Regions from separate parts of the Kluyvera sp. genome, predicted to be linked through region 3. Evidence: predicted binding sites of a transcription regulator. Region 3 holds the regulator's gene; each other region holds the start of a gene.
The links. Region 3 encodes sigma-54, which starts transcription at its own class of promoters, with help from an activator protein. Its sites were predicted from a motif close to GTTGGCACANNTTTCGCTNT; they were not measured.
Positions count from the first base shown of each region.

Region 1 (9,752 bases), on a different contig from region 3:
CGCCAAATAAAAGAATATATTAGTGCTGCGGAGGAATCGGAAAGCCTTTCAGTGAAATAACGAAAGATTCGCCCTCTTTCTTAATTTTTGCCCCGGTATCACACCAGTCAGAGGCGATACGAAAGAATTCATCGCTGCCGACGTTCCAGTTAAGAAGAACATGCTTGACGTAGCCCGAGCGTAACAGAGCGCAGGCTTCACTATAGTTACACGCTATTGTCGGTTGCTGTTTCATTTTCTCTTCTTCAGTAATTTACGTAATGCTTTGATTTCTTTAGGTGTAAAGGGGGCGACATCCTCTTCCGTATGCTGGCTATCGATGTCGTCTTCACATACACCCGCCTCTTCTTCCGCCGTAAAGCCCGACAACAGTAGCTTCTCCGCCGCGGCCCCTAAAGTCAGGCCATTGGCCTCAGCATAGTGACGAAGTTTCTCTTTAACGGTCTCATCAATTTTTACGTTCAGCACTGCAATTGTCATGTTTACCTTCCCGTAGCAACGCGTCATCCCGAACGCGTGTGTTAACCACTGAAAAATGGTTTTGTGTATTATTTCTGTAATAACTAATACATGAACTCAACAACACATTCCACAAATATATTTTTAACACAACAGGCAATATAAATACCCAATATTAATTTAAATACAATTTATGACACGTACATGACAGTATTATTACAAATAAATGAAGCTTAATTGACGCGCAGGCGAGAATAACCTTAATAAATAAAGGGATTAATAACGTTACGGAGAATGAAAAAGAAGAGGAAATACAAATGGGTGGGGGCCCTGCCAGCTACATCCCGGCACACGCGTCATCTGCCTTGGCTGCTTCCTTCCGGACCTGACCTGGTAAACAGAGTAGCGTTGCGGGAGAACCAACAGAGCCCCCATTGAGAGCGTTGTTACCCAACGCGCTGGCGCATTATCCCTGCTGAAGCAGGCAATTGCAAGCTATCCGCTTCTACCTGCTGGATTCTTGCGCAATCCTCCCTTCACACGGGACATCAGGCTGATTATGCTAAAGGTTCTGCCTTCAGGAACTGACTATGGATGCTTTAGATTCTTTCCCCCAACGCGTTTGGCAAATCGTCGCCTCCATTCCGGAAGGGTATGTGACGACCTACGGCGATGTCGCCCGGCTGGCTGGTTCCCCGCGCGCCGCGCGGCAGGTAGGCGGCGTGCTCAAACGCCTGCCGGAAGGCTCAACGCTGCCGTGGTACCGGGTGGTAAACCGTCACGGCGCAATATCGCTTACCGGGCCGGATCTTCAACGCCAGCGTCAGGCGCTGCTGGCTGAAGGGGTGCAGGTATCGGGGAGCGGACAAATTGATATGCAGAAGTATCGTTGGCGATATTGAGATTCTGGCGTCACAGCACCGAAGTCGTCAGTCTGCGGCGAACAAAAAAATGCCCTCTCGCTGGAGGGCATTTTCATTTACGGCACCTGAACCGGCGCGGTGTCCTGCACCGGTACCGCGGTTTGCTGTACCGGAACCAGGGTCACATCGGCCTTGGTACCGCCGTGGTTGATGACTTCCTGGATAGTATCGGTAATAAACAGCAGCTTACCGTCGAGGGTCACCGCCGCGCTTAACAGGATGCGGGCGTTAGGCTGAATATCTGCCGGGTTATACGGCAGCACAAAGCTAAACGGCGCCTGCTTACCTTCAGTACGGGTCACTTTCTGCGACAGCACTTTTGCCGGCGCATCGGCCAGGGAAGCATCCGACAGCGTGACCGTCAGCACCGCTTCCGGCGGCAGCGCCACTTTCTGGCGAATCCACACGTTACCAGAGACGGTCGGGCCGGTAATGGCCTCAGCTTGAGTTGCTGCTTGCGGCGCAGGCGTCTGATTCTGACTTTGCTGGTGAGTCTGGGCACAGCCCGCGAGGGTCAGCGCAATCGCCAGACCGCTTAAGATCGGCACGAGTTTCATTAGCATTCTCCTTTTCGCTCACTCAAATTAAGGCTGTTTTCTCAATTGAGTGACATCGCCTTAACAACTTTTACCGCTCAAGTGTGGCACATATTTCACATTAATGCCTGCAAATGCCCCATTATTCAGATAATTGAACCCATCGGACCACTGGCGAAACTGCGTTATAATGGAAACATTCACCTGACGCTGTGACAGTAAAAATATAGAGGGTATCAATGAGCCAGGCGCTATCGAATCTGCTGACATTATTAAATCTGGAAAAAATTGAAGAAGGTCTGTTCCGCGGCCAGAGTGAAGATCTTGGCCTCCGTCAGGTCTTTGGCGGGCAGGTTGTTGGCCAGGCGCTGTATGCCGCGAAAGAAACGGTCCCGACCGATCGACTGGTACACTCGTTCCACAGCTACTTCCTGCGCCCGGGCGACAGCCAAAAACCGATCGTTTACGACGTCGAAGTGTTGCGCGACGGCAACAGTTTTAGCGCCCGCCGCGTCGCGGCCATTCAGCACGGTAAACCGATCTTTTATATGACTGCCTCTTTCCAGGCGCCGGAACCGGGCTACGAGCATCAGAAAAGCATGCCAGCCGCGCCATCGCCGGACGGTCTACCTTCTGAAACCGACATCGCCCGCTCGCTGGCGCATCTGCTGCCGCCGCAGGCCAAAGAGAAGTTTCTCTGCGATAAGCCGCTGGAAATTCGCCCGGTTGAGTTCCACAACCCGCTGAAGGGGCACGTCGCTGAACCGCGCCGCCAGGTATGGATGCGCGCTAACGGCGCGGTGCCGGATGATTTGCACATCCACCAGTATCTGCTCGGCTATGCCTCGGACTTTAACTTCCTGCCGGTGGCACTGCAGCCGCACGGCGTTGGCTTCCTTGAGCCAGGCATGCAGGTGGCGACCATCGACCATTCGATGTGGTTCCACCGTCCGTTCAACATGAACGAATGGCTGCTCTACAGCGTGGAAAGCACCTCGGCCTCCAGCGCGCGCGGTTTTGTGCGCGGCGAATTCTATACTCAGGATGGCGTGCTGGTCGCCTCGACGGTGCAGGAAGGCGTCATGCGTAACCGCAACTAATGCGCTTCACGCACAAAAAAGCCTCCCAAAGGGAGGCTTTTTTGGCTTTGGAGATAACTCATGATCCGTCGAATGAGGCGCAAACGTCAGTGTCGGCGGATTCCCGGCTTCGCAATGCTCGGCCGGGTGACAGGCGTTATCAGGCGTTGTAGGCGTTTTCGCCGTGGCTGTTGACGTCCAGACCTTCACGCTCCTGTTCTTCCGGCACGCGCAGACCCACCGTCAGATCCGCCACTTTATAACCGATGAAGGCCACAACGCCGGACCAAACGATAGTGATGGCGATACTTTCTAACTGCACCAGCACCTGATGGCTCATGGTGACGCCTTCAGCGTACCCCACACCGCCCAGCGCAGTTGAAGCAAAGATACCGGTCAGAATACAGCCGATGATGCCGCACACCCCGTGGACACCGAACACGTCGCAGGGGTCATCCACACGCAGCCAGCGTTTCAGGGAAGTCACGCCCCACAGACCGGCCAGACCCACCACAATACCCAGAATCAGCGCACCGCCGACACCAATATAACCGCATGCCGGAGTGATACCCACCAGCCCTGCAATTGCACCGGAACAGGCCCCCAACAGCGAAGGTTTGCCGCGCAGCGCCCACTCGCCGAAGACCCAGCCGAGGATAGCGGCGGCAGTCGCGACGACGGTGTTCACAAAGGCCAGACCGGCAATTTCATTCGCCGCGCTGGCGGAACCGGCGTTGAAGCCGAACCAGCCAAAATAGAGGATCGCCGTGCCAATAAACACCATCGGCAGGTTGTGCGGTTTGAAGGCTTCTTTACCAAAGCCTACGCGTTTACCAATCAGGTACGCGCCCACCAGACCGGCTACCGCCGCGTTAATGTGCACCACCGTGCCGCCCGCAAAGTCCAGCGCGCCGTGGCTCGCCAGCAGACCACCGCCCCACACCATATGGGCGATCGGGATGTAGGAAAGCGTCAGCCAAATCACCACGAAAATCAGCACCGCAGAGAAACGAATACGTTCCGCCAGCGCGCCGACAATCAGCCCCACGGTGATGCAGGCGAAGGAGCCCTGGAACGCCACGTGGATGTACTGATAGAAGGAGCCCATCAGATCGGTGATTTTAATATTTTTCAACATGATCCAGTCGAAGCTACCGAAGAAGCTGCCGCCAGTGCCGAAGGCCAGCGAGTAGCCGTAAACCACCCACAGTACGCACACCAGCGCGAAGGTGACCGCGACCTGCGTCAGCATCGAGAGCACGTTCTTACCGCGAATCAGACCGCCGTAGAACAATGCAATGCCCGGAATGGTCATAAACAGCACCAGCGCGGTACAAATCATCATAAAGGCGTTATCCGCTTTATCCACCGCCGCCGGTGCCGCCATCGCCAGACCCGGCAACAGCGCCAGCGCGCTCAACCCCGTTTTTACCATTGTTTTTTTCATCATCTCAATCCCTATCACTGTGCTGTCTGGGAATTACAGCGCCGCTTCGTCGGCTTCGCCGGTACGAATACGGATTACGCGCTGCAGTTCGGCGACAAAAATCTTACCGTCGCCAATTTTTCCGGTATAAGCGGCTTTACTGATGACGTCGACGACTTCATCGAGCTGATCGTCGGCGATAGCCACATCAATCTTTACCTTCGGCAGGAAGTTGACGCTGTATTCCGCACCGCGGTAAAGCTCTGCATGACCTTTCTGGCGACCAAAGCCTTTCACTTCCGTCACCGTTAAGCCCTGAATGCCAATAGAAGACAGCGCTTCGCGAACGTCTTCGAGTTTGAATGGTTTGATTACCACGGTAACCAGCTTCATAGATCCCCTCCAGTCAGAATTCGGTAGTGGCTGCGAACACACAACAGATAAAGCAAGGGGCGTGCCAGAAATGAAAAAACGGCATTCATGCGGGATAATCAGGGATGGTGTGCGGGAAATCGTGGGACAAAAAAGAAAAACGCACCATGCGAGTGCATGATGCGCGTCACAAATGCATTCTGTTAGAAAAATGCCTGTCTCTGGTGCATCAGGCGGTCAAAGCATCGTCCTGAGCGCTGGCGGCCAGTTCTTCTCCGGCCAACTGCAGTTGATACATCTGCCAGTAACGCCCTTTTGCTTCAAGCAGTTGCTGATGCGTCCCCTGCTCTACCGCCTGCCCACGATGAAGCACCATGATGGTGTCCGCTTCGACGATAGTCGATAAACGGTGAGCAATCACCACCAGCGTGGTGTGTTGACGCACGGCGGCCAGCGCCTGCTGGATAGCGCGCTCGGTACCGGAGTCGATATTGGCGGTCGCTTCGTCGAGAATCAGCACCTGCGGGGTATCAACCAACACGCGAGCCAGCGCGAGCAGCTGTTTCTGCCCAACCGAGAGGTTATTGCCCTGCTCGCCAAGATGGGTATAGATACCGTCGCTCATGCTGCGCGCCAGCTCCGCCAGTTGCACCGTTTCCAGCACCTGCCAGACCTGCGCCTCACTGATATCACGCCCCAGCGTGACGTTGGCAAAGAACGAATCCGCCAGCACCACCGGATCCTGCTGCACCACGGCGATCCCCTGGCGCAGCACCTGATGACTCAGGCTCGACAATGGACGACCGCCGAGGCGAATCTCCCCTGCGTTCGGCGGATAATAGCCCATCAGCAGGCTGGCCAGCGTACTCTTGCCGCTGCCAGTATGCCCGACCAGCGCCACAAAGCTCCGCGCCGGAATCGACAGCGAGATATTTTGCAGCACCATTTTGTCGCCACGGTAGGCAAACGACACGTTATCAATATCAATGTCACCGTTGGCTAACGGCGCAATATCCTCGCCGTACTGCTGGCGCGGACGATCCATTAGCTCAAAGACGCGCTCCCCGGCGACCACCGCCTGTTGCAGCATTGACTGCTGGGTGGTGAGCTCAATCAACGGTTCGTTCAGACGCCCCAGGTAGCTAATAAAGGCGTACAGCACCCCCACCTCAATCGTTCCCTGCGCGCTAAAGCCGAACAACATCAGTAGCCCACAGAGGATCAGCGAGGAAAACAGGCTCAGCAGCGGGCGCAGCAGGAAGCCGTCCAGCCGCAGGGTTTGCATACGCGCCATATAGTGTGAACGGCTGACCTCGCCAATACGCTCGCCAAAGCGCACCTGCTGGCGAAACTGCTGGATCACACTCATGCCGTTGATCACTTCGTTAAAACCATCGTTGATGTCGGCAAGATACGCACGCACGCGGCGTACAATCGGCGTGCTGTAACGCTGATAAATCACCATCACCGTCATGACCGCCGGGAAAATGACAATCGCTACCAGCGCCATGCGCCAGTCGAGGCTGAACATGGCGACCAGCATGGCGCCAATCAGCGCCGCGCTGCGCAGTACCGTAGCCACCACGGTCACGTAAAGGTCACGAATCACTTCGGTATCGTTGGTTACCCGCGAAATAAGCTGACCAACCGGCTGGGTATCAAATTCGCTTAGCGGCTGGCGCAGCGCGGCATCCATCACGTCGGTTCGCAGCTGTTGCACCACGCCGACCGCCGCGCGGTTAAACAGCAGCGACTGGCTATAGTGCAGCGTCGCGGCCAGCAGTTGCAGGCCAATATAGGCCGCCGCAAGACCAGCCACTTTCCCCCACGGCAAAATGTCTTTCGCCACCATATTATCGATAAAATAGCTGATCAGCAGCGGCCCGCTCACTTCAGCGGCAGCCGCCACCCACAACATCGCCACGGCAATCGACAGCGGCTTACGCCACGGCGAGCCGTAGGCCAGCAGCCGTTTTAAGGTTGGCCACAGTTGCCCGAAACTACGCATTCACTTCCTCCGGTTTCTCTTCTTCCGGCGCGTCGTTCAGCGCGGCTTCCAGCTGTTGATAACGGTACATATCACGATACCAGCCCGCCTGCGCCGCCAGCTGTTCATGCTGCCCGTGCTGGGCAATATGCCCATGCTGCATCACGATGATCTCGCTGGCGTCAGTCAGCGCCGATAAGCGATGGGCGCTGATAATGACTGTCCGCCCTTCGCCCCACTGACGCAGGTTATGCAATATTTGATGCTCAGTACGGCCATCAACCGCCGACAGCGCGTCGTCGAGAATCAGGATTTCAGCGTCCAGCAGCAGCGCGCGAGCAATCGAAATGCGCTGTTTTTGCCCGCCGGAGAGCATCACGCCACGCTCGCCCACTTCGGTGTCGTAACCCTGTGGCAGACGCAGAATATCTTCATGCACGCAGGCCAGCTTCGCCGCGCGTTCAATTTCTTCCTGCGTGGCGCTCGGACAGCCCAATGCGATATTGCTGGCCACCGTATCGGAAAACAGGAACGGCGTCTGGCTGACGACCGCCAGACGGCTGCGCCAGGCATCGAGCTGAAGCTGGCGTAGAGGAATATCGTGGAAACGGATCTCACCGTCATCTACGTCGAAGTGGCGCTGAATCAGCGCCAGAATAGTCGATTTTCCAGAGCCGGTCGGCCCGCAGATGCCCAGCATTTGCCCCGGTTTCAGCGTGACGTTAACCTCCTCAAGGGTCGGCTTGTCGGTTTGCGGGTAGCTAAAGCGGTGTATCGCCAGCGCGAGCGTACCGCGCCCTTCCGGCACCGGCTGGACGCCATCGTTCACCACCGGCGCTTCCGCCAGCAAAGTGCGAATGCGGCTATAGGCTGCGCTGCCGCGCTCGACGATATTGAACATCCACGCCAGCGCCAGCATCGGCCAAATCATCAACCCAAGGTACATCATAAAACTGGTCAACTGGCCGAGCGTCAAATCGCCCTGCATCACCATCCAGCTACCGCCGGCAATCGCCAGCAGGTTCGCCATGCCGATAGCAATATAAATCGTCGGGTCAAAGCGCGCGTCGATACGCGCGACGCGCATGTTTTTCACCCCGGTGTCCGCCGCGTCGGCGGCAAACTGCGCAGACTGCCGGTCTTCAAGGCCGAAGGCTTTGATCATGCGAATGCTGGTCAGGCTTTCCTGGGTGCGATCGTTAAGGCTGGAGAACGCCGCCTGCGCCACTTTGAAGCGCTCGTGCAGCAGATCGCCGTAGCGATGGATAACCAGCGCCATAATCGGCATTGGCACCAGCGCTAATAATGTCAGCTGCCAGCTGAGCTGGGTGGACATCACGATCAGCACCGCGCAGCCCATCACCAGCGAGTCCACCAGCGTCAGCACGCCTTCCCCGGCGGCGAAGACCACGCGGTCAACATCGTTGGTGGCCCGCGCCATCAGGTCGCCGGTACGGTGGCGCAGATAGAATTCCGGATGCTGGCGGCTGAGCTGACGATAGAAATCTTCACGCAGTTCGACGGCCAACTGGTAGGATGCGCCAAACAGCAGCACGCGCCAGACGTAGCGCAGCAGATAGACCACCACGGCAATCAGAACCATAGTGCCAATCCACATCATCAGCTTACCGGCGGTGAAGTGGTGTTGCGTCACGCCATCAACCACGATCCCCACGACTTTTGGCGGAATCAGTTGGAGAATGGCAATGATAATTAGCAGGGCCACGGCGCCGAGATAGCGACGCCATTCCCGACGAAAGTACCAGCTAAGTTGAGCAAATAATCGCACGCAGTAAAATTCCAGAGATAGAGTTATTCGATGGGAAGTGCTGTGGTGTATTTAATCTGTTCCATCGCAAAGCTCGAGGTGACGTCCGACAGTCCGGGAACGCGATTCACCAGGCTTTTGTAAAAATCATCGTAGCGTTTCATGTCCGCAACCTGCACGCGCATCAGGTAATCATACTCCCCGGCCATACGCCAGAAGCCGAGCACCTCAGGCATTTGCGTCACTTCGCTGACAAACAGGCTGTACCAGTCGCTGCTGTGATGCTGGGTTTTAATCAGGACGAACGCCGTCAACCCTAAACCGAGTTTTTCCGGATCCAGCAGCGCCACACGCCCGAGCAGCACGCCGTCATCTTCCAGCCGTTTAAGCCGTTTCCAGCATGGCGTGGTGGTCAGATTAACGGCATCCGCTAACGCCTGCAAAGAGAGCGTGCAGTCATTCTGCAGCAAGGAGAGCAGCTTACGGTCAATTTTATCTAACATTACCTTCACCGAGAGAAAAATTTTCTCTCTTAATTGTATTTTAAAGGTCAGATGGCAACAATTTTTTCTGCCGTTTTCGCTAAGCTGGGCACAAAATGACAAACGGAAAAATGATGATGAATAGCACCTGGGTCAAAAATGCCATTAGCGAAATTAACGCCGATTATCAACGCAGCGCCGATACGCATCTGATTCGTTTGTCGCTGCCCGCTTTCCCCGGTATTCAGCTGTATCTGAAAGATGAAAGCACCCATCCCACCGGCAGCCTGAAGCACCGCCTGGCGCGTTCGCTGTTCCTCTATGGGCTGTGCAACGGCTGGATTCAGGAAGGCACGACGATTATTGAATCCTCTTCCGGTTCCACTGCGGTGTCCGAAGCCTATTTTGCCCGCCTGCTGGGGCTGCCGTTTATTGCGGTCATGCCTGCCTGTACGGCGAAACGCAAAATCGAGCAAATTGAATTCTACGGCGGCCGCTGCCATTTCGTGGAGAGCGCCTGTGAAATCTACGCCGCATCGGAAAAGCTGGCCCGCGAGCTGAACGGCCATTATATGGATCAATTCACCTACGCAGAACGCGCCACCGACTGGCGCGGCAACAATAATATTGCCGACAGCATTTTCCGCCAGATGTCTCACGAACCGAATCCGGTGCCGTCATGGGTGGTGATGAGCGCGGGCACCGGTGGCACCTCCGCCA
Region 1 covers NZ_CBDKZX010000006.1:25,406-35,157, forward strand. Annotated here, with positions in the region: gene ACW14G_RS03995 (hypothetical protein) at 20-235, opposite strand; gene ACW14G_RS04000 (hypothetical protein) at 232-480, opposite strand; RNA gene ffs (signal recognition particle sRNA small type) at 788-884, opposite strand; gene ACW14G_RS04010 (MGMT family protein) at 1,050-1,361, shown strand; gene ACW14G_RS04015 (YbaY family lipoprotein) at 1,439-1,939, opposite strand; gene tesB (acyl-CoA thioesterase II) at 2,158-3,018, shown strand; gene amtB (ammonium transporter AmtB) at 3,158-4,444, opposite strand; gene glnK (P-II family nitrogen regulator) at 4,478-4,816, opposite strand; gene ACW14G_RS04035 (SmdB family multidrug efflux ABC transporter permease/ATP-binding protein) at 5,025-6,803, opposite strand; gene ACW14G_RS04040 (SmdA family multidrug ABC transporter permease/ATP-binding protein) at 6,796-8,571, opposite strand; gene ACW14G_RS04045 (Lrp/AsnC family transcriptional regulator) at 8,595-9,053, opposite strand; gene ACW14G_RS04050 (PLP-dependent cysteine synthase family protein) at 9,167-9,752, shown strand, end outside.
Region 1: the regulator sigma-54 is predicted to act here: its motif matches at 4,866-4,885, upstream of glnK (P-II family nitrogen regulator).

Region 2 (9,752 bases), on a different contig from region 3:
GCTCGCCAAAGAGAAAAAGCTCAAGCAACGCCACCTCAAGGTGCGAATTATCTTCGTTCCGGTAACCCGCGATAATCTCTTTACTGCCCTGAACGAAGGTAAAGGCGATATTGCCGCTGCCAATCTTACGATCACCGCAACGCGCCAGCAGCAGGTGGCTTTCACTGACCCGATTTACAGCGATATTCAGGAACTGCTGATCTCCGGCCCCGCGTCACCGCAGGTGATAAACGTGGACGATATCGCCGGTAAGACGGTCTTTGTCCGTCGTTCATCCAGCTACTATGAGAGCCTTGAAGCCCTCAATGCGCGCTTTGCCAAAGCCTCTCTCCCGCACATCATCATCAAGCCCGCCCCCGAAGCGCTGGAAGACGAGGATCTGCTGGAAATGCTCAACGCCGGGCTGATTCCGCTGATCGTGGTCGATCGCCACAAGGCGCTGTTCTGGAAACAGGTGTTCCCGAAGATCCAGGTTCATGAAGATATTGTGCTACGCGATAACGGCAACATCGCCTGGGCGGTGCGCAAAGATAACCCGCAGTTGCTGGCGAAGCTCAACGGTTTTATTAAAGACAACCGCCAGGGCAGCACCCTGGGCAATACCCTGTTGCTGCGCTATCTGAAGAGCGCGAAATACGTCAAAAACGCCGCAGCGGAGAAAGAACGGCGCAAGTTTTTGAAGATGGTCGAGATTTTTCGCAAATACGGCGACCGTTATGACGTCGACTGGCTGCTGATGGCGGCACAGGGTTATCAGGAGTCGCGACTGAACCAGTCAGTGCGCAGTCACGTTGGCGCAATTGGCGTCATGCAGGTGATGCCGAGCACCGGCAAAGAATTGAAGGTGGGCGATATTAAGCAACTGGATCCGAATATCCACGCCGGGGTGAAGTATATGCGCTGGATGATCGACCGCTACTACGGTGACGAACCGATGACGCAGCTGGATAAGGCACTGTTTTCTTTCGCCTCTTATAATGCTGGCCCGGCACGGATTGCGCGTCTGCGTACGGAAACGAAAAAGCGCGGTTTTGACCCCAACATCTGGTTTGGTAACGTGGAAAACCTCGCCGCCGAGAAGATTGGAGCCGAAACGGTCACCTACGTGAGCAACATCTATAAGTATTACATCGCCTATCGGCTGATTCTCGATGAGATGAACCGGAAGCGGGCAGCGACGGGGAAACCGCCAATTTTGCCCGCCACCGATAAAAACAACGGCTAGCCCCGGTTACGGTATTTGTCTGACCCGTACCCCCTGCAGACGTCGCAGGGTAATAGTGCTGGCCCCCTGATAAGCGTCCTGAATATGCGCCGTGATCAGCGCGACCGCGCGCGCTTCATCACGCTGTTCAATGGCTTCCAGCAGCTCCGCGTGCTCTTTGTAGGTCTGGTTAACACGGGTTTCATATTCAAAATCGAGCCGCCGCATAATGCGAATGCGGTTGGTGATATTGGTCAGAATCGCCGTCAACTCCCGATTACCCGCCGCCTCGGTTAGCGCAAGGTGAAACTGTTCGTCCAGCGCGGCAATATCATCGCAAGCCAGCCTCTCCTGCGGCGCAACCCGCCAGACAGCGTTCAGCCCAGTCAGTACCTCCCGGTTCACCTTCGCTGACGTCGAACTGCACAGACTGCGCACCGAATTCACTTCAATCAGCGAGCGCGTCTCGTACAGGTCTTCATAGACATCGAAATCAATGGGAAAAACTTCCCACCCGTTACGCAGGCAGCGTCTGACCAGCCCCTCGTTTTGCAGCAATAGCAGCGCTTCGCGAACCGGCGTGCGGGAGCACCCAAGGCGGCGGGCAATGTCCACCTCCGTGAAACGATCGCCTGGCAGCAGGACGAACTGATAAATCTCCTGCCGCAGCTGCAGAAATACCCGTTCCGAATGCGCAAGAAGCGGCGTGGGTTCCGATGTCGTGAACGTCATAAAGAGCTCCGCGATTAACTGTGCTGACGAATAAAGCGCGCACGCCAGGGTTTCAGCACCCACAGTGCCAGCCCCGCCGTGATGAAATCAAGGGTAATCGCGCAACCAAAGACCACGTGCCACCCTTGAGTGTGCTGATACAGCAGCGCTGCCAGCGGCCCGCCGAAAATCGAGCCAATCCCCTGCGAGATATACAGCCAGCCGTAGTTCGAGGCGGCATGCTCGCTGCCGAACGTGTCGGTCAGCGTGGAGGGGAACAGCGAGAAAATTTCGCCCCAGCCGAAGAACACCACCCCGGAGAGCAGCACAAACAGCAGCGGATCTTCCCGGCAGGCCAGCCATAGCGTCATCGCCACCCCTTCGAGGGCAAAGGCGATAAACATGGTCTTTTCACGACCATAGCGGTCGGAAATAAAACCGAACAGCGGGCGGGTCAGACCGTTGGTAAAGCGGTCGATGGTTAATGCCAGCGGCAGCGCGGCCATACCGAATACCACCGCTTTACTGATGCCGAAATCCTCAGCAAAGATAGCCATTTGCGAGGTCACCATGAGCCCGGAAGTGGACATCATCGCCATCATGGCGAACATCAGCCAGAACAGCGGCTGGCGCAGCATTTCACGCGAGGTAAATTGACGCGTCCCCTGAACGATGTTTCGGCTGATGGGCTGCGCGGTAGAGTTGGGCGGCAGGCTCAGCCCCTGACTGGCCAGCAGACCGACAATCGCGAAAACGATGCCGAACACGGTCATGGTCTGCTCCAGGCCATAGTTGCCCAGCGAAATCGAGATCGGGAAGGTGGTCAAAATCGCCCCCATGCCGTAGCCTGCCGCCACCGCGCCGGCGGCAAAGCCCCGGTTTTGCGGGAACCACTTCACCATCAGCCCCACCACACCGATATACACAATCCCGGTGCCCAAACCACCGATACAGCCGTAGACCAGATACAGCGCCATCAGGCCGTTAATGTGCGCGGAGAGCACCCAGCTCATCCCGGCCATTACCGTGCCAATCGAGATCAGCAATCGGGGGCCAAACCGTTCAACCAGACGTCCCTGGAAAGGAGAAAAGAAGGTTTGCAGAATAATCAGCAGCGAAAAGGTCACCTGCAGTTCCGGCAGGCCAACGCCCAGCTTTTCGGTCAGCGGTTTAGTCAGCAGCGTCCACACATACTGCGGGCTGGAGATAGAGGCCATACAGATAAGCCCCAACACCAGCTGCGCCCATTTGCCAAATTTTGGTGCCACCAAAGGTTCTCTGAGAACGGTCATTTTACGCTCCAATAGACGAAAAAATGTCGCCAGAAAGCGGGCGCGTTTTACGCGCCGCGTCATTCCAGGAATGTTTCAGTTGGAAAATGCTGGGTTACCAGCGGGCGACGCCACCGTCGCTACGCGGGTCGCTTCCGCCTTCCAGCATGCCGTTGCCATGCCGGAGGATTGCCCCGGCATGGCCCATGAGGTCGTCGTAAGGGGGGTAAATCTCGACGTCATGGCCGTACTGTTTGAGGGTGTCGGTAGTCGCCGCTCTCAGGCGGCTTTCAATCTTCAGCGTGTCGCTGCTCTCGCCCCAGGTGCGCCCTAAGAGCCAGCGCGGAGCGGCGATAGCCGCCTGAGGCGTCATGTTCTGATGGAGAATGCGGTCAAAAACGGTCGCCAGGGTTTGCGGCTGGCCGTCGCCGCCCATGCTGCCGTACACCAGCGCATCGCCGTTGGCCAGCCTCGCTAAACCAGGGTTGAGGGTATGGAACGGCAGGCGCCCCGGTTGAAGCGGGTTGGTGGCACTCGGGTCCAGCGAAAAACTGCTGCCGCGGTTTTGCCAGATGATGCCGCTATCGGCGAGGATCACCGCGCTGCCGAACTCGTGATAGATGCTCTGAATAAAGCTGACCGCGGTGCCGGAGCCGTCGATAACGCCCATCCAGATGGTATCCGCCGGCCCGCGCCCTTTGCCCCAGACTTGAGCCCGGTCGGGCACAATCTGCGCGCTAAGCTGAGCAATATTGTCTGCCGTCAGCAGCGACTGTGGGTCAAGCGTCATGTGGGCCGGGTCAGTGATATGGCGATCGCGCAGAGTGAACGCCAGCTTGGTTGCTTCGACACAGTGGTGAACAAAATCGGTTTCGTCGGCAATTGCGCCTTTTTTACGCTGCTGCTCAATCATGCCGGTAATCAGCAACGAAACCAGCCCCTGCGACGGCGGCGGGAGGTTGTAAACCGTTCCAATCTCCGTTTCCAGCGCCAGCGGCTTCACCCGCGCCGCGCGATAAGCATCAAGATCGCTAAACCGCAGCAAGCTCCCGGCGGCTTCCAGTTCGCTGGCGATCAGGCGGGCGGTCTCACCATGATAAAAATCCCCAAGCCCATGGGTTGCCAGGCGTTCCAGCGTATTGGCAAGCGCGGGCTGAAACAGTAAATCGTCAGGGGTGAGCGCCTGGCCTTCCGGCGCAAACAAGCCGCAAAATCCGGGATACTGGCCGAGCTGCGGCAATCGCGCGGTAATTTGTTTATGCAGCCCGGAGGTGACCGGCACGCCCTCGCGCGCATAGTGAATAGCATCGTGCAGCAGGCGCGTTAACGGCAGCGGCGCATTATCCGTACGCTCTCCCGCCCACTCCAGCGCGCGCTCCCAGCCTCCAACCGTGCCCGCGACGGTATTGGCCGCCAGCGGGCCGCGCACCGGAACCTGCGTGTAGCCCGCCTGGCGATAAAAATCGATATTTGCTTTTTCCGCCGCAAAGCCACAGGCCTGAATCGCCACCGGCTCCTCGCCGGGCCGGGAAATTAACCAGAATCCATCGCCGCCGATGCCGTTCATATGTGGGTAAACCACCGCGATGGTCGCCGCCGCAGCCACCATCGCCTCAACCGCATTGCCGCCGTCGCGCAAAACGGCCACCGCGCTCTCCGCGGCCAGCGAATGCGGCGCAACGGCCATGCCCTGCATACATTTAGCTGATTGGATTTGAGTCATCGTCTGCACCTTGCCTACATGTGTGTATACACGGATGTAGGCACAAAGCGTGCCAATTGTTATTTTTGTTAATTATCTTATTGTTATGTGAATAACCCTCAAAAAACGGCGATTAACGCGGGGCAATTCGCGCACCGAAGCGGTGCTGATGTAGGCTGTTGGTGCGCATTAAAAAAGCAAAAACCCCGCCGAGGCAGGGTTTTGAGAGTGCTGATGAGCGCCGTCGAAACGGCGGCAAATCAGAACGGGATATCGTCGTCGAAATCCATCGGCGGTTCGTTAGAGGGTGCCGGAGCGGACTGCTGCTGCGGGCGAGACTGCGCGCCGCCGCTGAACTGGTTGCCACCCTGCGGCTGCTGAGGTTGACCCCAACCGCCCTGCTGCTGGCCGCCGCCCATGTTGCCACCTGCCGGTGCGCCGCCGCCCTGACGGCCACCCAGCATCTGCATGGTGCCGCCCACGTTCACAACCACTTCCGTGGTGTATTTTTCAACGCCGGACTGATCGGTCCATTTACGGGTACGCAGCTGACCTTCGATATAAACCTGAGAGCCTTTACGCAGGTATTCACCCGCCACTTCCGCCAGTTTGCCAAACAGCACAACGCGGTGCCATTCGGTCTGCTCTTTCATTTCACCGGTCGCTTTATCACGCCAGGATTCGGAAGTAGCCAGCGTAATGTTGGCAACTGCGCCACCATTCGGCATGTAGCGCACTTCCGGGTCCTGGCCCAGATTACCGACGAGAATCACCTTGTTGACGCCTCTGCTGGCCATGATTGTCTCTCCTGAATACGATTCTTGATTAAGTGTAAACGCGCGAGTGTACCATTTCCAGACGGTATTTTGGTAGCTGCGAGGCGTATTCCAGTAAACATCTTACCGCTATGCAAATTTTCATCGGCATCCTGAATCGGCGTCCCTATACTGTATATTCATTCAGGTTAAGTTGTGTCATAATTAGCCGTTTCTGCCGTTTGTCCTTCAAACAAACCAGGCAAGCCGTGTATCTTCTACCGGGAAAGGTGAATGGATAAGATCGAAGTTCGGGGCGCCCGCACCCATAATCTCAAAAACATCAACCTCGTCATCCCTCGCGACAAACTGATCGTCGTGACCGGGCTGTCCGGGTCTGGCAAATCCTCACTGGCATTCGACACCCTCTACGCCGAGGGACAGCGCCGCTACGTAGAATCACTTTCTGCCTACGCGCGCCAGTTCCTGTCGTTGATGGAAAAGCCGGACGTCGATCATATTGAAGGGCTGTCGCCGGCGATTTCTATTGAGCAGAAGTCGACCTCGCACAACCCGCGTTCAACGGTAGGCACCATCACCGAAATTCACGACTACCTGCGCCTGCTGTATGCGCGCGTCGGCGAGCCGCGCTGCCCGGATCACGATGTGCCGCTGGCGGCGCAAACCGTCAGCCAGATGGTGGATAACGTGCTGTCGCAGCCGGAAGGCAAACGCCTGATGCTGCTGGCCCCGATCATTAAAGAGCGTAAGGGCGAGCACACCAAAACCCTGGAGAACCTGGCAAGCCAGGGCTATATCCGCGCGCGTATCGACGGCGAGGTTTGCGACCTCTCCGATCCACCGAAGCTCGAGCTGCAAAAGAAACACACCATTGAAGTGGTGATTGACCGCTTCAAGGTACGCGACGATCTCGCCCAGCGCCTGGCGGAGTCTTTTGAAACCGCGCTGGAGCTTTCCGGCGGTACGGCGGTGGTCGCCGATATGGACGACCCGAAAGCGGAAGAGCTGCTGTTCTCCGCCAACTTCGCCTGCCCGATTTGCGGCTACAGCATGCGCGAGCTGGAACCACGCCTGTTCTCCTTCAACAACCCGGCGGGCGCCTGCCCGACCTGTGACGGTCTGGGCGTACAACAGTACTTCGACCCGGACCGCGTCATCCAGAACCCGGAGCTGTCGCTGGCCGGCGGCGCGATTCGCGGCTGGGATCGTCGTAACTTCTACTACTTCCAGATGCTGAAATCGCTGGCCGACCACTACGAATTCGACGTGGAAGCGCCGTGGCAAAGTCTGAGCGCCACCGCGCAGAAAGCCATTCTCTACGGTTCCGGCAAAGAGTCGATTGAGTTCAAATACATCAACGATCGCGGCGATACTTCCGTGCGCCGCCATCCTTTCGAAGGCGTGCTGCACAACATGGAGCGCCGCTATAAAGAGACGGAATCCAGCGCGGTGCGCGAAGAGCTGGCAAAATTCATCAGCAACCGTCCGTGCGCCAGCTGTAATGGTACCCGTCTGCGTCGCGAAGCGCGCCACGTCTACGTAGAAAACACGCCGCTGCCGACCATCTCCGACATGAGCATCGGCCATGCGATGGACTTCTTCAATAACCTGAAGCTCTCCGGCCAGCGGGCAAAAATCGCTGAAAAAGTGCTGAAAGAGATTGGCGATCGCCTGAAGTTCCTCGTGAACGTTGGCCTAAACTACCTGACGCTCTCCCGTTCCGCAGAGACCCTCTCCGGCGGTGAAGCCCAGCGAATCCGTCTGGCGAGCCAGATTGGCGCGGGGCTGGTCGGCGTGATGTACGTGCTTGATGAGCCGTCCATCGGCCTGCATCAGCGCGATAACGAACGCCTGCTTGGCACCCTGATTCACCTACGTAACCTCGGTAACACGGTGATCGTGGTCGAACACGATGAAGACGCGATTCGCGCCGCCGACCACGTCATCGACATTGGCCCAGGCGCCGGTGTCCACGGTGGTCAGGTGGTGGCCGAAGGCACGCTCGACGACATTATGGCGGTGCCAGAGTCGTTGACCGGCCAGTTCATGAGCGGCAAACGCAAAATCGAAGTGCCGAAGCAACGCGTTCCGGCTAATCCGGAAAAAGTGCTGAAGCTGACGGGGGCATCAGGCAACAACCTGAAAGACGTGACCCTGACGCTGCCGGTGGGTCTGTTTACCTGCATCACCGGCGTCTCCGGTTCCGGTAAATCAACGCTGATTAACGATACGCTGTTCCCGATTGCCCAGACGCAGCTAAATGGCGCAACCATCGCTGAACCGGCGCCGTACCGCGACGTCCAGGGGCTTGAGCATTTCGATAAGGTCATCGACATCGACCAGAGCCCGATTGGCCGCACGCCGCGTTCCAACCCGGCCACCTACACCGGCGTGTTTACCCCGGTGCGTGAACTGTTTGCCGGCGTGCCGGAATCCCGTTCGCGCGGCTATACGCCTGGCCGTTTCAGCTTTAACGTCCGTGGCGGGCGCTGCGAAGCCTGTCAGGGCGATGGCGTAATCAAAGTGGAAATGCACTTCCTGCCGGATATCTACGTGCCGTGCGACCAGTGCAAAGGCAAACGCTATAACCGCGAAACGCTGGAGATTAAGTACAAGGGCAAGACCATCCACGAAGTGCTGGATATGACCATTGAAGAGGCGCGTGAGTTCTTCGATGCCGTGCCGGCGCTGGCGCGTAAGCTGCAAACCCTGATGGACGTGGGCCTGACCTACATTCGTCTCGGCCAGTCGGCAACCACCCTCTCCGGCGGTGAGGCCCAGCGCGTGAAGCTGGCGCGCGAGCTATCAAAACGTGGTACCGGTCAGACGCTCTATATTCTCGACGAGCCGACCACCGGCCTGCACTTTGCCGACATCCAGCAGCTGCTGGAAGTGCTGCATCAGCTGCGCGACCAGGGCAACACCATCGTGGTGATTGAACACAACCTGGACGTCATTAAGACCGCGGACTGGATTGTCGATCTCGGTCCGGAAGGCGGCAGCGGCGGCGGTGAAATCCTCGTTTCCGGTACGCCGGAAACAGTGGCGAACTGCGAAGCCTCGCATACCGCGCGTTTCCTGAAACCGCTGTTGCAGTAATTACGAGTACATCTGCTGCCGGACGGCTTCCGGCAGCAGATCCACCGCCAGCTGATAGGACGCGTCCACCAGATAGTAAATTTGCGAATTCGGCAACGAGCCGTCGAGATAAACGGTGCTCCAGTGCGCTTTATTGAGATGACGACTTGGGCGCACGTCTTTATGCTGCTGGCGCAGCAGTTCTGCCAGTTCGGGGCTGGTTTTCAGCGCCACCGCCGGGCGGTCTTCCACATCCTTTACCATTGCAAAAAGCACATCAGCGACTTTAATCTGCGTCGCTTTCCAGTCACTGTGCACGCTCTGTTCCGCGCCACGTTTAGCCATGCAGTACAGCAGAAGATCCGAACTGGTCATTGTTATACCCCTTAGTCTCGCGAGCCACCTTGTGCAGAAAAGCATCATCTCAGTGTGCAACAAGACGCCGAAAGGATAAACCTCTCAGCGCCTGATTTTGACTAAAAAAGCATCATTTATTGGTGCAAATGGTAGGCCGGATAAGCGAAGCGCCATCCGGCAGCATAGAGCAGATTGCCGGATGGCGGCGTAAACGCCTTATCCGGCCTACAACGGTTTGCCGTTAGTACTCGGAGTTAACGATCACTTCTTCGTTAAACGCACCGGCCTGCGGTAGAGGGCGGTATGTCGAGTTAGACGCGCGCAGGACGCGGATACCACGGGCGCCGACTTCACGCGCGGCGGTGATGTCGTTATCGGAATCACCGTAGAACACCCTGATATTCTTCTCTTTTAGCCACTGGGTCTTGGTGTTCTGGCCCGGTTGGTCGCCGGCAAAAATCACCGGATTCATGTTAACGCCCGGGATCAGGAAATCATCCTGCAGCGTTTTCGACACGGTTTCGGTTTTAGTCTGGCTGCGACCGGTCACGAAGTAAATGCTGTCGCCGCGCTTAACGTGCATGGCAATCAGCGAACGAGCGACCTCTTTCGGGATGCTGAATGCGTCCCAGCCGTTGTTCATTTTTTCCCAG
Region 2 covers NZ_CBDKZX010000009.1:55,782-65,533, reverse strand. Annotated here, with positions in the region: gene ACW14G_RS06170 (transglycosylase SLT domain-containing protein) at 1-1,225, shown strand, start outside; gene ACW14G_RS06165 (GntR family transcriptional regulator) at 1,232-1,936, opposite strand; gene oxlT (oxalate/formate MFS antiporter) at 1,951-3,270, opposite strand; gene ACW14G_RS06155 (gamma-glutamyltransferase family protein) at 3,302-4,909, opposite strand; gene ssb1 (single-stranded DNA-binding protein SSB1) at 5,149-5,685, opposite strand; gene uvrA (excinuclease ABC subunit UvrA) at 5,938-8,763, shown strand; gene ACW14G_RS06140 (MmcQ/YjbR family DNA-binding protein) at 8,764-9,117, opposite strand; gene aphA (acid phosphatase AphA) at 9,341-9,752, opposite strand, start outside.
Region 2: the regulator sigma-54 is predicted to act here: its motif matches at 4,947-4,966, upstream of ACW14G_RS06155 (gamma-glutamyltransferase family protein).

Region 3 (9,752 bases):
ATCTGCGATGACAATATGCAGATTAAAGGGATCTTCACCGACGGTGACCTACGACGCATCTTCGACAACGGCGCCGATCTGCGTAGCCTCGGCATCGCCGACGTGATGACGCCGGGCGGAATTCGCATTCGTCCAGGCACGCTGGCGGTCGACGCGCTGAACCTGATGCAATCACGCCATATCACCTGTGTGCTGGTTGCTGATGGCGACCATCTGCTAGGTGTGATACATATGCACGACCTACTGCGCGCAGGCGTAGTGTAATCAAGGATATAAAGAATGAGTAACGCTGTCGCATCGGTCGCCACCTGTTACGGGCCGGTGAGTCCACAATTTATCGCCAGGGCGGAGAAAATCCGCCTGTTGATCCTCGACGTCGACGGGGTGCTGTCCGACGGCCTGATTTATATGGGCAACAACGGTGAAGAGCTAAAGGCCTTTAACGTGCGCGACGGCTACGGCGTGCGCTGCGCCCTCACCTCTGGTATCGAAGTAGCGATTATTACCGGGCGAAAAGCTAAACTGTTAGAAGACCGCTGCGCTACGCTGGGTATCACGCATCTCTACCAGGGACAGTCGGATAAACTTATCGCCTATCGTGAACTGCTGGCGAAGCTGAGCCTACAGCCGGAAGAAGTCGCCTACGTGGGCGATGACCTGATCGACTGGCCGGTGATGGCAGAGATCGGCCTGAGCGTCGCGGTGGCGGATGCGCACCCGCTGCTGCTGCCGCGCGCCGATTACGTCACGCGCATTGCGGGCGGACGCGGTGCGGTACGCGAAGTCTGCGACCTGCTGCTGCTGGCGCAAGGGAAGCTCGACGAAGCCAAAGGGCAATCCATATGAGTAAAACCAGACGTTGGGTTATCATTCTGCTATCGCTGGTCGCACTTGTCCTCATCGGCCTGAATCTCGCCGACAAAGACGACAGCGGCCCGATCGCGGTAAACACTGGCGATCCAACCTATAAAAGCGAACATACCGATACGGTGGTGTACAGCCCGGAAGGCGCGCTCAGCTATCGGTTAATCGCCGAGCACGTGGAGTATTTTTCCGATCAGGGTCTGTCGTGGTTTACTCACCCCGTATTGACGACTTTTGACGCCGCGAAGGTGCCAACCTGGTCGATTAAAGCCGATAAAGCCAAGCTGACCAGCGACCGCATGCTGTATCTCTATGGGCACGTTGAAATCAACGCGCTGACAGAAGACGCACAACTGCGTAAGATTACGACGGATAATGCCCAGGTGAACCTGATAACTCAGGACGTTTCCTCTGACGATCTGGTGACGTTATACGGAACAACATTTAATTCCAGCGGCCTGAAAATGCGCGGCAATTTACGCAGCAAGAACGCCGAGCTGATTGAAAAGGTTAGAACTTCTTATGAAATCCAGAACAAACAAACTCAGCCTTAAGCTGGCGCTCGTCGCTTCTCTGCTGGCCGCCAGCCTGCCGGCAATGGCCTTAACCGGCGATACCAATCAGCCGATTCATATTGAATCCGATCAGCAGTCGTTGGATATGCAGGGCAACGTCGTGACCTTCACCGGTAACGTCGTCGTGACCCAGGGCAGCATCAAAATCAACGCCGACAAAGTGGTCGTCACCCGCCCGGCAAACCAGCAGGGTAAAGAAGTGATCGACGGCTACGGCAACCCGGCCACGTTCTACCAGATGCAGGACAACGGTAAGCCGGTGAAAGGTCGCGCGTCGAAGATGCACTATGAGCTGGCAAATGATTTCGTGGTGCTGACCGGCAATGCTTACCTTGAACAGCTGGACAGCAACATCAAGGGCGACAAAATCACCTACCTGGTGAAAGAGCAGAAAATGCAGGCGTTTAGCGACAAAGGCAAACGCGTCACCACCGTTCTGGTTCCGTCCCAGCTACAGGACAAATCCAAGGACCAGGCTCCGGCACAGAAGAAGAGTAACTAATTCGTTATGGCGACATTAACTGCAAAAAATCTGGCGAAGGCCTACAAAGGCCGCCGCGTCGTGGAAGATGTCAGTCTGACCGTCAACTCCGGTGAGATTGTGGGCCTGCTTGGGCCGAACGGCGCGGGTAAAACCACCACCTTCTACATGGTGGTCGGCATCGTGCCGCGCGATGCGGGCAATATCATCATTGATGACGAAGACATCAGCCTGCTGCCACTGCACGCTCGTGCCCGCCGCGGTATCGGCTATCTGCCGCAGGAAGCGTCGATTTTCCGTCGTCTGAGCGTCTACGATAACCTGATGGCGGTGCTGCAGATCCGCGACGATCTCAGTAATGAGCAGCGAGAAGACCGCGCCAAAGAGCTGATGGAAGAGTTCCACATCGAACATCTGCGCGACAGTCTGGGCCAGGCGCTTTCCGGTGGTGAACGCCGCCGCGTTGAAATCGCCCGCGCGCTGGCGGCAAACCCGAAGTTTATCCTGCTGGATGAACCGTTTGCCGGCGTTGACCCGATCTCCGTTATCGACATCAAACGCATCATCGAACACCTGCGCGACAGCGGCCTTGGGGTACTGATTACCGACCATAACGTCCGTGAAACGCTGGCAGTGTGCGAACGCGCTTACATCGTCAGCCAGGGGCATCTGATTGCCCACGGGACACCGCAGGAGATCCTGGAAGACGAACATGTTAAACGCGTGTATCTTGGGGAAGACTTCAGACTCTGATAGGGTAGTGGTTATCGACGTTAGCGGGAGATATTCGTTCTGAACATGAAGCAAGGTTTGCAATTAAGGCTCAGCCAACAGCTTGCCATGACGCCCCAGTTACAGCAGGCCATTCGTCTGTTGCAATTGTCTACGCTGGAACTTCAGCAGGAACTCCAGCAGGCGCTGGAGAGCAATCCCCTGCTCGAGCAAACCGATCTTCACGATGAAGTAGAGACTCAGGAAACCGTCGATAACGAAACGCTGGACAGCGTAGACGCGCTGGAAAAGCCGGACATGCCCGAAGAGCTGCCGCTTGACGCCAGCTGGGACGAAATCTACACCGCCGGAACCCCTTCCGGTACCGGGGCGGACTATCAGGACGACGAACTGCCGGTTTATCAGGGTGAAACCACCCAGTCACTTCAGGATTACCTGATGTGGCAGGTAGAGTTAACGCCGTTTACCGATACCGACCGGGCGATCGCCACGTCGATCGTCGACGCGGTGGATGACACCGGCTACCTGACCGTCACCGTCGAAGATATCCGCGAAAGCATCGGCGATGACGAAATTGGCCTGGACGAAGTGGAGGCGGTACTTAAACGCATCCAGCGTTTCGATCCGGTTGGCGTAGCCGCCAAAGATCTCCGCGATTGTCTGCTGATCCAGCTGTCACAATTTTCAGCAGACACGCCGCGTCTGGATGAAGCGCGCCTGATTATCAGCGATCATCTCGATCTGCTCGCTAACCACGATTTCCGCTCGCTGATGCGGGTCACCCGCCTGAAAGAAGACGTACTGAAAGAAGCGGTCGATCTGATCCAATCGCTGGATCCGCGCCCGGGCCAATCGATCCAGACCGGTGAACCGGAGTATGTGATTCCAGACGTACTGGTGCGCAAGGTCAACGATCGCTGGGTGGTCGAGCTGAACGCCGACAGCATTCCGCGCCTGCAGATTAACCAGCATTACGCGGGCATGTGCAACAACGCCCGCAACGACGCCGACAGCCAGTTTATTCGCAGCAACCTGCAAGAGGCAAAATGGCTGATCAAGAGTCTTGAGAGCCGCAACGATACGCTGCTGCGCGTCAGCCGCTGCATCGTCGAGCAACAGCAGGCCTTTTTCGACCTTGGCGAAGAGTACATGAAACCGATGGTGCTGGCTGACATCGCCCAGACCGTCGAGATGCACGAGTCCACCATTTCGCGTGTTACCACGCAGAAGTATTTGCATAGCCCACGGGGCATTTTCGAGCTTAAATATTTCTTCTCCAGCCACGTCAGCACCGAGGGCGGCGGCGAAGCCTCGTCCACGGCCATTCGGGCGCTGGTTAAGAAATTGATTGCCGCGGAGAATCCCGCGAAACCACTGAGCGACAGTAAGCTGACCACCATGCTCTCTGAACAGGGTATCATGGTGGCAAGGCGCACCGTTGCAAAGTACCGAGAGTCTTTATCCATTCCGCCGTCTAACCAGCGTAAACAACTGGTCTGACACAACTGATAAGGAAGACACTATGCAGCTCAACATCACTGGACACAACGTCGAGATCACCGAGCCGATGCGCGAATTCGTGACCACGAAATTCAGCAAGCTGGAGCAGTATTTCGAGAGGATCAATCAGGTCCATATTGTGTTAAAGGTGGAGAAACTGACGCACATCTCGGATGCGACATTGCACGTGAACGGCGGCGAACTTCATGCCAGCGCGGAAGGGCAGGATATGTATGCCGCCATCGACGGTTTGATCGATAAACTGGCGAGACAGTTAACCAAGCACAAAGATAAACTAAAACAACATTGATTGTCCGAGCGATCGCCCGATATGCCTGCATATCGGGCGATGCTTAGGTGAAATTATGACAAATAACGATTCGGCTCTACAACTGAGCAATGTCCTTAACCAGGAATGTACCCGCAGTGCTGTGCACTGTCAGAGTAAAAAACGTGCGCTGGAAATCATCAGCGAGCTGGCGGCGAAACAGCTTAGCCTGCCGCCGCAGGTGGTGTTCGAAGCCATTCTGACCCGTGAAAAAATGGGCAGTACCGGCATCGGCAACGGCATCGCCATTCCTCACGGCAAGCTCGAAGAAGATACGCTGCGTGCGGTCGGTGTGTTCGTGCAACTCGAAACGCCAATCGCCTTCGACGCTATCGACAACCAGCCAGTCGATTTACTCTTTGCGCTGCTGGTGCCGGCTGACCAGACTAAAACCCATCTGCATACGCTTTCCCTGGTGGCAAAACGTCTGGCAGATAAAACCATTTGCCGCCGCTTGCGCGCCGCGCAGAGCGACGAAGAGCTGTATCAAATCATCACCGATACGGAAACCCACGATGATGCGTAATGGACATCACATCGTACTGAGGAGAAACGGTACATGGTACTGATGATCGTCAGCGGCCGCTCTGGCTCGGGAAAATCAGTGGCCCTGAGGGCGCTGGAAGATATGGGCTTCTACTGCGTTGATAACCTGCCGGTAGTGTTGCTGCCAGAGCTGGCAAAGACGCTGGCCGACCGCGAAATCTCGGCGGCCGTGAGCATCGACGTGCGTAACATGCCTGAAACCCCGGAAATCTTCGAACGGGCAATGGAAAACCTGCCGGAGAACTTTTCCCCGCAGCTGCTGTTCCTCGACGCCGACCGCAACACGCTGATTCGTCGCTACAGCGACACTCGCCGTCTGCACCCGCTCTCCAGCAAGAATCTGTCGCTGGAAAGCGCGATTGATGAAGAGAGCAACCTGCTGGAGCCGCTGCGCTCTCGCGCCGACCTGATTGTCGACACCTCCGAGATGTCTGTTCACGAGCTGGCAGAAATGCTGCGCACCCGTCTGCTGGGCAAACGCGAGCGCGAGCTAACGATGGTGTTCGAATCCTTCGGCTTCAAGCATGGTATTCCTATCGATGCCGACTACGTGTTTGACGTGCGCTTCCTGCCAAACCCGCACTGGGATCCGAAACTGCGCCCAATGACCGGCCTCGACAAACCGGTTGCCGCGTTCCTCGACAGGCACACAGAAGTTCACAACTTTATTTACCAGACCCGCAGCTATCTTGAGCTATGGTTACCTATGCTGGAAACCAACAACCGCAGCTATCTGACGGTTGCGATTGGCTGTACCGGCGGTAAGCACCGTTCGGTCTATGTTGCCGAACAGCTGGCTGACTACTTCCGCTCGCGCGGTAAGAACGTGCAATCTCGTCATCGGACGCTGGAAAAACGCAAATCATGACCGTAAAGCAGACCGTGGAAATCACCAACAAGCTGGGCATGCATGCGCGCCCGGCGATGAAGCTGTTTGAACTGATGCAGCATTACGATGCGGAAGTGCTGCTGCGCAATGATGAAGGCACCGAAGCCGAAGCCAATAGCGTGATCGCGCTGCTGATGCTGGACTCTGCCAAGGGCCGTCAGATTGAAGTGGAAGCCACCGGTCCGCAGGAAGAAGAAGCGCTGGCGGCGGTGATTGCATTGTTTAACGCCGGGTTTGACGAAGACTAGTCGGCGCCCGGCGACAAACGCAAAGTCTGTAGGCCGGATAAGACGTTTACGCCGTCATCCGGCAATACCACGGTGCTGTGCATGATGGCGCGATGCTTATCAGGCCTACGGTTAATACAGTTTATTATCCCGCATAAACCCCTCCCCGCCGAGCTGGCGCATCTGACGTAAAATCCACGCCTGACGGCTACGCACATACCCGGATGGGGCATTGGCTTTAAAGCGGATCGGGTTAGGCAGCACCGCGGCCAACAGCGCGGCTTCCGCCATGGTCAGCTTGCTGGCCGGCTTGTGGAAATAGCGCTGCGACGCGGCTTCCACGCCGAAAATACCGTCGCCAAATTCAGCGATATTCAGGTAGACGGTCAAAATACGTTTCTTACTCCACACCGTCTCCATACCCAGAGTCAGGCCTGCTTCCAGCCCCTTACGCACCCAGCTACGCCCATCCCACAGGAACAGATTTTTCGCCGTCTGCTGCGACAGCGTCGAGGCACCGCGAATGCGGTTTTCGTTACGTTCGTTGTGCGCCAGCGCCTTTTCAATTGCCGACACATCAAAACCCCAGTGGTCAGGGAATTTTTGATCTTCGGCGGCAATGACCGCCAGCCCCATCCACGGTGAAATCTCATCCATGTTGACCCAGTCAGAATGGGCTACGTAGCCGAAATCCCCCGTTAACCAGGCACCCACCTGGCGCTCAATCATCACTGCGGAGAATGGCACCGGCAAGATACTGAACACTGCAATACCGCCGCCCCAGAATAGCGCCAGCATCAGCAACAGCCGCCAGGCCAGACGTTTAAGCCTGGCTATACTCCTTAAAGCCATCTTGTTCTCGCTAACTCTCTGACGCTGATTAATATTTCTGATTAAGTCGTTACGCTTCACACATTTTACTGATTCACGTAACAAACATTTTAAGTTTTGCTATCTTATTGAGCGTGCAATCGTATTTCAGGTTGTGTCAAAAAAATCAAAATCATGTCAATCATCTGACGCAACCACCAGTTCCCTGGTGTTGGCGCAGTATTCGCGCACCCCGGTCAAGCCGGGGTCATTTTTTTCCTGCACTGGCAACCCACGCTTTCAGCACCGCGACGTCGTGCTGCCATTCAGATTTCATTTCTTCGACCCATTCACCTACGTTATCCCACCATGCCGGCAGATCCGGGGATTGAATCTGCTGCCCCAGCTGTTGGAGATGACGTAGCCCGACGGAACCAGCAGCGCCTTTGATTTTATGGCCTTCTTCAACAATACCTTTTTGGTCGCGAGCGGTCAGGTTCGATTCCAGTACCGCCAGATAGCCCGGCATCATCTTCTCGAATACGGCCAGACCATCGGTGATCAGCTTCGGCCCAACCAGTTCGATGTACTGCTCCAGCATCGCAATATCGAGCAACTGCTGCGACTTGTCGTTATCACTCTGGCTCACGGTCCTCTCCTCTTCGTCTGCAGTGGTATCCCAGAACTTCTTGATCATCGCCGTCAACGCCGGAACCGAGAGCGGTTTACTCAGTACGTCGTCCATACCGGCGTCCAGATACTCTTTTTTGTCCTTCAGAACGTTCGCCGTCAGCGCCACCAGCGGCGGCAGATCATCGGCATGGTATTTGCGCGTTAGCTCGCGAGCGATGTCCAGACCGGTCATATCCGGCAGCTGAATATCCAACAGCACCAGGTCATACTCGCCGGGGGTGAACATCTCCAGCGCGGCCTTACCGGTCATCGCGACATCAACGCTGTTGCCCAGTTTTTCCAGCACCGAGCGCGCGACGATCACGTTCAACTCGATATCTTCCACCAGCAGCACGTGCAGCGCCGGCAACGGCATATCATCTTCGTCAAACGCGTCTTCCACTTCCTCAGCCACCGCCGGGGCGTGTGCCGTCAGGATAAAGGTCGAACCGTGTCCAGGTTGACTGGAAACCTCAATATCGCCACCCATACTTTTCGCCAGACGTTTCGACACGGCAAGGCCAATGCCAGTGCCGGTGGCGGGCTTGCCGCCCTCACTGTCTTTCACCTGATAATACATGGCGAAGATTTTGTCCTGCTCTTCCTGAGGGATACCGATACCGGAGTCTTCCACTTCAAAGTGCAGCATATCGCCAGCATCGTAGCGCACGCGCACGACCACGCTCCCCTCCTGAGTGAATTTAACGGCGTTGCTGATCAGGTTCCACAGAATCTGTCGCAGACGGGTACCGTCGGTAATCACTTTATGCGGCAAAGGCAGCGTCGGCTCCATCACAAAACGCAGCCCTTTTTGCTGCGCCTGCAAACCGGACAGGTTTTCGAGATCGGCAAGGAAGCCGGTAAAATCGACTTCCTGGTTATCCAGCTGAACTTTACGGCGCTCCATTTTATCCATGTCGATAATATCATTGAAGATATTGCCCAGCGTTACCGCCGAAACGTGGATCGTTTTCAGGTATTTTTCCTGCTCCGACGTCAGGTTGGTGTCGAGCAGAATGCGGCTGAGGCCAACAATGCCGTTGAGCGGGGTACGCAGTTCGTGGCTGATGGTCGAGATAAAGGTGGTTTTGTCGCGGCTGGCGCGCTCCAGCGCATCCTGATAGCGCTTGCGTTCGGTAATATCGCGACCAAAGCCCATCAGGCCATGGCGTTTACCCACGCGATCGTAGTAAGGCACTTTACGGATTTCGAAGCACGCTTTGCGCCCGTCCGGATAATCGAGCCACTGCTCGTAGGTCAGCGAGACGTTGTGACGGAAAACTTTCTCATCGGTTTCAATAACCTTTGCTGCCGCTTCGGGGGTGTAGACATCTTCCGGATGCAGATGAATCAGCTGCTTTTCACTCTTGCCAGTCAGCAGCTCCATCGCCCGGTTACAGCCGGAAAACTCTTTATCTTCATTGCGATAGAAAACCAGATCCGGCGAAGCATCTAGGAAAGAACGCAGGAAGGAGGACTGCTGTTCAAGGCGAATCTGCGTTTCCTCACGCTCCTGCACCTCAACGCGCAACTGCTCCAGTGTCGCCAGTCGCTCGGCCTCGGCTTTTTCGCGATCGCTAATTTCCTGATTAAGTTGTGAAATGTTGTCTTTAAGCTGAACATTGAGCTTGAGGTCACGCTCACGCATCTCTTCCAGCTTTTCTACCAGCCGGGACAGGCGCTGTCGCGACTCCTCAAGCTGTTCGACCACCACAGACAGAAAATAGACCGCCCAGGGGGTGATCAGCAGGCCGAAGAAGATCGAGCGAATCACGTCGATACTTTCCACCTGGCCGTGCAGCACCATGGTGACCGCCATCTGTACCACAATCGCCAACACCACCAGCGCGAGTGCCAGCAGCAGGGAGAAACGTACCAGACCCAGCTTCATCATCAGGTCGACGTAATACTGCGCCAGCATACGGATTTGCTTCATGAGGAGTTCCTTAACGACATCATCGCTCAATAATACCCAATTCTGAGCGCGGCGCGGTAGGTTGTGCGAAAAATGCGGGGATTATCTGCTAATTGGGTCACGGAGCCATTCCCGGCGGCGCTTCGCTTGGCCGGGCTACATTGCGGTTGTAGGCCGGATAAGGCGATGCCGCCATCCGGCAATGTATACAGA
Region 3 covers NZ_CBDKZX010000066.1:10,174-19,925, forward strand. Annotated here, with positions in the region: gene kdsD (arabinose-5-phosphate isomerase KdsD) at 1-264, shown strand, start outside; gene kdsC (3-deoxy-manno-octulosonate-8-phosphatase KdsC) at 280-846, shown strand; gene lptC (LPS export ABC transporter periplasmic protein LptC) at 843-1,418, shown strand; gene lptA (lipopolysaccharide ABC transporter substrate-binding protein LptA) at 1,387-1,941, shown strand; gene lptB (LPS export ABC transporter ATP-binding protein) at 1,948-2,673, shown strand; gene rpoN (RNA polymerase factor sigma-54) at 2,719-4,152, shown strand; gene hpf (ribosome hibernation promoting factor) at 4,175-4,462, shown strand; gene ptsN (PTS IIA-like nitrogen regulatory protein PtsN) at 4,518-5,006, shown strand; gene rapZ (RNase adapter RapZ) at 5,040-5,894, shown strand; gene npr (PTS phosphocarrier protein NPr) at 5,891-6,163, shown strand; gene mtgA (monofunctional biosynthetic peptidoglycan transglycosylase) at 6,275-6,994, opposite strand; gene arcB (aerobic respiration two-component sensor histidine kinase ArcB) at 7,221-9,560, opposite strand.